Regions from separate parts of the Pseudomonas sp. MYb118 genome, predicted to be linked through region 2. Evidence: predicted binding sites of a transcription regulator. Region 2 holds the regulator's gene; each other region holds the start of a gene.
What was found. Region 2 encodes FliA, which starts transcription of late flagellar genes. Its sites were predicted from a motif close to CTAAAGTTTNNNNNNNNNNNGCCGNTAA; they were not measured.

Region 1 (2,201 bases), on a different contig from region 2:
AATCGACTTCAACTCACCACTGGCGCTGTCCAGGTCCTGGGTGCTGACCTGCAAACGGCTGAAGGTGTCGGCGAGGAAATCACGCAGGGTGTTGGCGGCGGTGGCCAGTTTGCCCAGTTCATCCTGGCGGTTGCTGGCGACACGCTCGGCGAACTTGCCTTGGCTGAGCTGGGCCACGTATTCGATGAGTTTCTGGATCGGCGCCACCAGGTTGCGGTTGACCAGCCACAGGCTCAGCAGGCCGATCAACAAACCGGAAACCAGCATGACGATGATGCCCAGCAGCACGGTGTGATTGGCACTGGCACTGATCAGCACCGACTGCTCGTTACCCAGCTTGCGCAACTCGGCCACCAGCGCGCTCATCTGCTCGCTGCTGGCGCGGTCCACGCCCTTGACCGCCGCATCACCCGCCGCCGGGTCGCCACCGGAAGCGACGTAGGCGTCGCGGCCCTTCTGATACGCAGCGCCGAGCAGGCGATGTTCTTCACGCAAACGCTCGATGCGGGTTTTCAGCGATGACTCGATGCCCTGCTGCCCGGCCAGTTCGCCGAGGATGCCTTGCACGTCGCGCTGGCGGTCTTCGAATTGTTTCCAGTACTTGTCCAGGTCCGCCGGTTGCTTGCCGCGCAGCAACACGTTTTTCCATTCCTGGACCTGGATCTTGAATTGCAGGTTGGCTTCGTCGATCAATTGCGAAGTGTGCAGCGGGCCTTCGATCAGGTTCGCATAGCTCTTCACACCGTTGGACAGGAAGTGAAAGCACGCCAGCGCGATCAACAGCATCGCCAGCAGGCTGCCACTGAGCAGGGCGAGAATTTGAGCTCTCAAGGACTTTTGCAAAGACATCGGAAAGTTCTCATGACAGGAATTCGGCACGCTTCAGAGAGGCGTGAAAGTGGTGCGGACGTCCTGTCTGCGACAGCGGCTGTACGCCGCGAAGGCGCGCAACTTAACCCATGCGTGATCGGCGTGCTAGAGCGGTTCTTGAAGCAAATCCGACCATCGGTAGAGCAATCGTTTGCGCCATATTCATGTCACAAAAACGTCATCTTGCCTTGCGATGATTCGGCTCAAGTGAACCTGTGAAACCCGCGACAGGCGCCCTCCTCGCAGCGAGCCTTCATGAACCACAGCATCGATCAAAGTCATCGCGATCCAGACCTGTTCGGTCTGCTCTACGGCTTCAGTTTTCGCCCTGGCGAGCGCGGTCGCGAGATCGACTCGGCGATGGCGCTACGGCGCCTGCAACAGTCGGACGACGACGAAGAATTTCTCTGGCTGCACCTCAACCTCGCCCATGCCGCGTGCGAGCGCTGGATGAAAAACCACCTGGAATTGCCCGACGAGTTTTTCGAGGCCCTGCATGAGGGCTCGCGCTCGACGCGCATCGAGCATGTCGATTCGGCATTGCTGGCGGTGGTCAACGACGTGGTGTTCAACTTGAGCAGCATGGTTTCCTCCGACGTGTCGACGTTGTGGGTGTGCGTGCGCAGCCGGCTGATCATCAGCGCGCGCCTGCAACCGCTGCACTCGGTGGACAAGCTGCGCAGCTCGGTGAAGGCCGGCGAGAGCTTTCGCTCGCCGCTGGAGTTGCTGGTGCACCTGCTGCGCGACCAGGGCGAAGTGCTGACCCAGATCGTGCGCAAGACCAGCCAGAGTGTCGATCAGATCGAGGATGAATTGCTGTCCTCGCGCCTGTCGACCAACCGCGCGGAACTGGGCACCAACCGCCGGGTGCTGGTGCGCCTGCAACGGCTGCTGGCCCTGGAGCCGGGCTCGTTGCTGCGCCTGCTCAACCGCCCGCCGCCGTGGCTGCAGAAGGAAGACGTGAAGGAGTTGCGCAAATCCACCGAGGAGTTTGCGCTGATCATCAACGACCTCACGGCACTGGGCGAGCGCATCAAGCTGTTGCAGGAAGAGATCGCCGCCAATCTCAACGAACAGAGCAACCGCACGCTGTTCACCCTGACCGTGGTGACGGTGCTGGCGTTGCCGATCAACATCATTGCCGGTTTTTTTGGCATGAACGTTGGGGGCGTGCCGCTGGCGGGGGACCCGGAGGGGTTCTGGATTTTGGTGGCGTTGGTGGTGACGTTTACCGTGATTGCGGGGCGGTGGGCGTTTCGCAAGCGGCAGGATTATTGAGTTCATCTGCAAAACTTTGCATGGCCCCTTTGTGGGAGCGAGCCTGCTCGCGA
Region 2 (2,201 bases):
CTGACGCCCAAACGTACCCTGGCCGACGTGATCGAAGGCCGCTGTGAGCTGCGCGACGTATTGCTGCAAGGGCCTGGCGGTATCCGTATCGTTCCGGCGGCTTCCGGCACCCAGAGCATGGTGCACCTGAGCCCGGCCCAGCATGCCGGCCTGATCCAGGCGTTCAGCGATATCGGCGACAACCTCGATGTGCTGGTGATCGACACCGCTGCGGGTATTGGTGACTCGGTAGTCAGTTTTGTCCGCGCCGCCCAGGAAGTCCTGCTGGTGGTCTGCGACGAGCCGACCTCGATCACAGACGCCTATGCCCTGATCAAGCTGCTCAACCGCGATTACGGCATGAACCGCTTCCGCGTCCTGGCCAACATGGCCCAGAGCCCGCAGGAAGGGCGCAACCTGTTCGCCAAGTTGACAAAGGTCACGGATCGTTTCCTTGACGTCGCCCTACAATACGTGGGCGCCGTGCCTTACGACGAAAGCGTGCGCAAGGCTGTGCAGAAGCAACGCGCCGTGTATGAAGCTTTCCCGCGTTCCAAGTGCTCCCTGGCCTTCAAGGCTATCGCGCAAAAGGTCGATACCTGGCCACTGCCCGCCAACCCGCGTGGGCATCTGGAATTTTTCGTCGAGCGTCTCGTGCAACAAACGGCAGGACCGGTGCTATGACAGCCAGCGGTTACAACCTCTACAAGAAGTCGGCGCGTGACGCGCAGTACGAGCTGATCGAGCGTTACGCGCCCCTGGTCAAACGCATTGCCTACCACTTGCTGGCGCGTCTGCCTGCCAGTGTGCAGGTCGAAGACCTGATCCAGGCCGGGATGATCGGCCTGCTGGAAGTGTCGACCAAATACGACGCCAGCAAGGGCGCGAGTTTCGAGACGTACGCGGGCATCCGCATCCGCGGCGCCATGCTCGATGAAGTGCGCAAGGGGGACTGGGCGCCACGTTCGGTCCACCGCAATACCCGCATGGTCAGCGACGCAATTCGCTCGATTGAAGCTAAAACCGGCCGTGACGCTAAAGATCACGAAGTTGCGGCCGAACTCCAATTGAGTCTCGATGATTATTACGGGATTTTGAACGACACCCTGGGCAGCCGGTTATTCAGTTTCGACGATCTTTTGCAGGACGGCGAACACGAAGGTCTGCACGAGGATGGCGCGAGTGCTCATCTCGAGCCGTCACGCGATCTGGAAGATGAACGCTTCCAGGCGGCGCTGGCGGACGCGATTGCCAATTTGCCGGAGCGCGAGCGACTGGTGTTGGCGCTGTACTACGACGAAGAGTTGAATCTCAAGGAAATCGGTGAGGTCCTGGGAGTCAGCGAATCTCGGGTCAGCCAGTTACATAGCCAGTGCGCAGCCCGTTTGCGGGGGCGTTTGGGGGAGTGGCGAGCGCGCTGAAGGCAGTGTGGGGACACTGCGAACGTGGCTGGTGTGGTGTTGAACCGCACCGGTCTCGATCTGTTGTGCTCCAGACAGTCATTGAGTGCTTTGCCAAATTGATTGAAATGGCGCGTCCAGGTGCTGGGCGCGTTTAAGACTGCTTGGAGGTCGAATTGGACAAGAACATGAAAATCCTCATCGTTGATGACTTCTCAACGATGCGGCGGATCATTAAGAACCTGTTGCGTGACCTTGGGTTCACCAACACGGTCGAGGCCGACGATGGCACCACCGCCATTCCGGTCCTCAACAGCGGAAGCATCGACTTTCTGGTAACCGACTGGAACATGCCTGGCATGACCGGCATTGATCTGCTGCGCCACGTGCGCGCCGATGAAAAGCTCAAGCACCTGCCGGTGCTGATGGTGACCGCCGAAGCCAAGCGCGAGCAGATCATCGAAGCGGCCCAGGCCGGTGTAAACGGCTATGTGGTCAAACCCTTCACGGCCCAGGCGTTGAAAGAAAAAATCGAGAAGATTTTCGAACGCATCGGTTGAGTCACGGCGCCACGGGGGAGCTATGGACCACAAAGAATCTTCACTGGGTGACTTCGAGTCGACCCTGAAAAAACACGCGGTCGAACTGGTCGAAAGCCTTGAAAAAGGCAAGTTCGGCGACGCGGTGCAATTGATCCATGAGCTCAATCAGACCCGTGACCGTGGCCTGTATCAGGAAGTGGGCAAGCTCACCCGCGAGTTGCATAGCGCGATCGTCAATTTCCAGATTGATCCGCACATGCCGCAAGCCGAAGAGGTGTCC
Region 3 (2,201 bases), on a different contig from region 2:
CTGCACCCAGATGGGCAGGTGCCAGGTTTCCACGAGTTTTTGCGCGATTCGCAGCAGCCGAACGCCGAACAATTGTTTCTCGACGTTGCGTGCTGACTCGCCCTTGTGGATAACCCGCAGCTCCCATTCCTCGAGTAATTGCGGGTGGGTCAACGCCAGGGGCCACAGCGGCGACAGGAACAGCAGGCTGCCCCAGTGGATATCCTGCCAGAGCCGGGCCAGGCGCGCGGCGAAGAAACCGTTGGCCTGTTGGGTGGCGTGCTGGCTGATCAATTGCAGTTGGCGCAGGGTCACGGGAATCTGCGATTGCGGCACGGCCGGCAGTCGCGCCAGCAACTCTTCGGTGCGCTTCAAACCCAGGCGGGTGATCGCCACCTCAAGGTTTTCCGCCGGTTCCGCCATGCTGCCATGGGTCTGCCGGTTGGCCTCGCGAATGACGCTCAGGGCCAGCGCGGGGCTGTCCTGCATCAACTCGGCGATGTCGCGCAACGAGCTGCGATTATCGCCGATCGCCTTGCAAACACGATCGTGGCTGGCCTGTGGAACAGGCAGGCGCACGCCATCGAGAAGCTTTACCCAGCCTTCGAGCGTGGTCGGTTTTGGAACTGGGACGTTGGTTTCATTAGCCATGGTTGGACGTGATCATCGTCTGCATTACCTACGCCGAAAATGGGCCGAATTGGCTTTTCGCCTGAACTGGCTATAGTCTGGCGCAGTTTTGCCGATAAGTAGAAGAAGAGATTTTTTAACTTCCGAATATGACCTTGAACCCGACTCAGTAAGTGCTCTCCTACCTATGGCTAAAATAATCGGCATCATCGTCGTATTCGCTAGCGTGCTCGGCGGATACGTGCTCTCCCACGGCAAGATTGCCGCCCTGATCCAACCCTTTGAAGTGTTGATCATCGGTGGTGCGGCCCTCGGTGCATTCCTGCAGGCCAACCCTGGCCCCACGACTCTGCACGTGCTCAAGAAATCCCTGAGCATGTTCGGTTCGCGCTTCACCCACACCTTCTACCTGGAAGTGCTGGGACTGGTTTACGAGATCCTCAACAAAAGTCGTCGCGAAGGCATGATGGCCATCGAAGGCGACATCGAAGATGCGGCGGCCAGCCCGATCTTCGCCAAGTACCCGTCAGTACTCAAGGATGAGCGCATGACCGCGTTCGTATGCGATTACCTGCGCATCATGTCGTCCGGCAACATGGCTCCCCATGAGCTGGAAGGCCTGTTCGACATGGAACTTTACAGCCTCAAGGAAGACCTCGATCACCCATCCCATGCAGTGAACGGCATTGCCGACGGTATGCCCGGTTTCGGTATCGTCGCGGCGGTACTGGGTATCGTGGTGACCATGGCGTCCCTGGGCGAGGGTGACCAGGCGTCCATCGGCCTGCACGTAGGTGCGGCACTGGTGGGTACTTTCTTCGGTATTCTCGCAGCGTACGGTTTCTTCGGCCCGCTGGCCCATTCCCTGGCCCACGATGCCAAGGAAGAACTGAACGTGTACGAAGCGATCAAGGCCTCGCTGGTGGCTTCGGCGTCCGGCATGCCGCCATCGCTGGCCGTGGAATTCGGGCGCAAGGTGCTGTACCCGGCGCACCGTCCTAGCTTTGCTGAGCTGGAACAAGCGGTTCGCGGTCGCTAAGTCATGGAAAATAATCAGCCGATAATCGTCAAGCGCGTCAAGCGCATCGCTGGCGGGCACCACGGGGGCGCCTGGAAAATCGCCTTCGCGGACTTCGCGACGGCAATGATGGCGTTCTTCCTGGTGCTGTGGCTGCTGTCGACCGCCACGCCGGAGCAGAAGATCGCCATCGCCGGCTACTTCAAGGACCCGGTCGGTTTCTCCGAAAGCGGCACGCCGTACATCATCGACCTGGGCGGCACGCCGACCCTGGCCCCGGAAAACACCCTCAACCCCGAGGTGAAATCCCAGCCGCAGCCCGACAAGGTGACCGTCGACGCCGAGCAGGTCGAGGGCATGGCCGAGATGGTGGAGAAGGAGCGCCTGGAGCTGTTGCTGCAAGAGTTGCAGAACAAGGTTGAAGAGAACCCGCAACTGCAGAAGTTCAAGGATCAGATCCTGTTCGAGATCACCACCGATGGTTTGCGCATCCAGATCGTGGACGCCGAAAACCGCCCGATGTTCGACTCCGGCAGTGCACGCCTGAAGCCGTATTTCGAAGACATCCTGCTGG

Region 1: a site for FliA is predicted at 930-957, ahead of ABVN20_RS07000 (methyl-accepting chemotaxis protein). Genes of this name have one in related genera too.
Region 3: a site for FliA is predicted at 701-728, ahead of motA (flagellar motor stator protein MotA). Genes of this name have one in related genera too.

What each region holds. Positions count from the first base shown of each region.
Region 1 covers NZ_JBFRXN010000002.1:260,985-263,185, forward strand. The annotation lists gene ABVN20_RS07000 (methyl-accepting chemotaxis protein) at 1-849, opposite strand, end outside; gene ABVN20_RS07005 (transporter) at 1,126-2,148, shown strand.
Region 2 covers NZ_JBFRXN010000001.1:23,730-25,930, forward strand. The annotation lists gene fleN (flagellar synthesis regulator FleN) at 1-663, shown strand, start outside; gene fliA (RNA polymerase sigma factor FliA) at 660-1,400, shown strand; gene ABVN20_RS00130 (chemotaxis response regulator CheY) at 1,568-1,939, shown strand; gene ABVN20_RS00135 (protein phosphatase CheZ) at 1,962-2,201, shown strand, end outside.
Region 3 covers NZ_JBFRXN010000002.1:2,283,213-2,285,413, forward strand. The annotation lists gene ABVN20_RS16330 (HDOD domain-containing protein) at 1-630, opposite strand, end outside; gene motA (flagellar motor stator protein MotA) at 797-1,648, shown strand; gene motB (flagellar motor protein MotB) at 1,652-2,201, shown strand, end outside.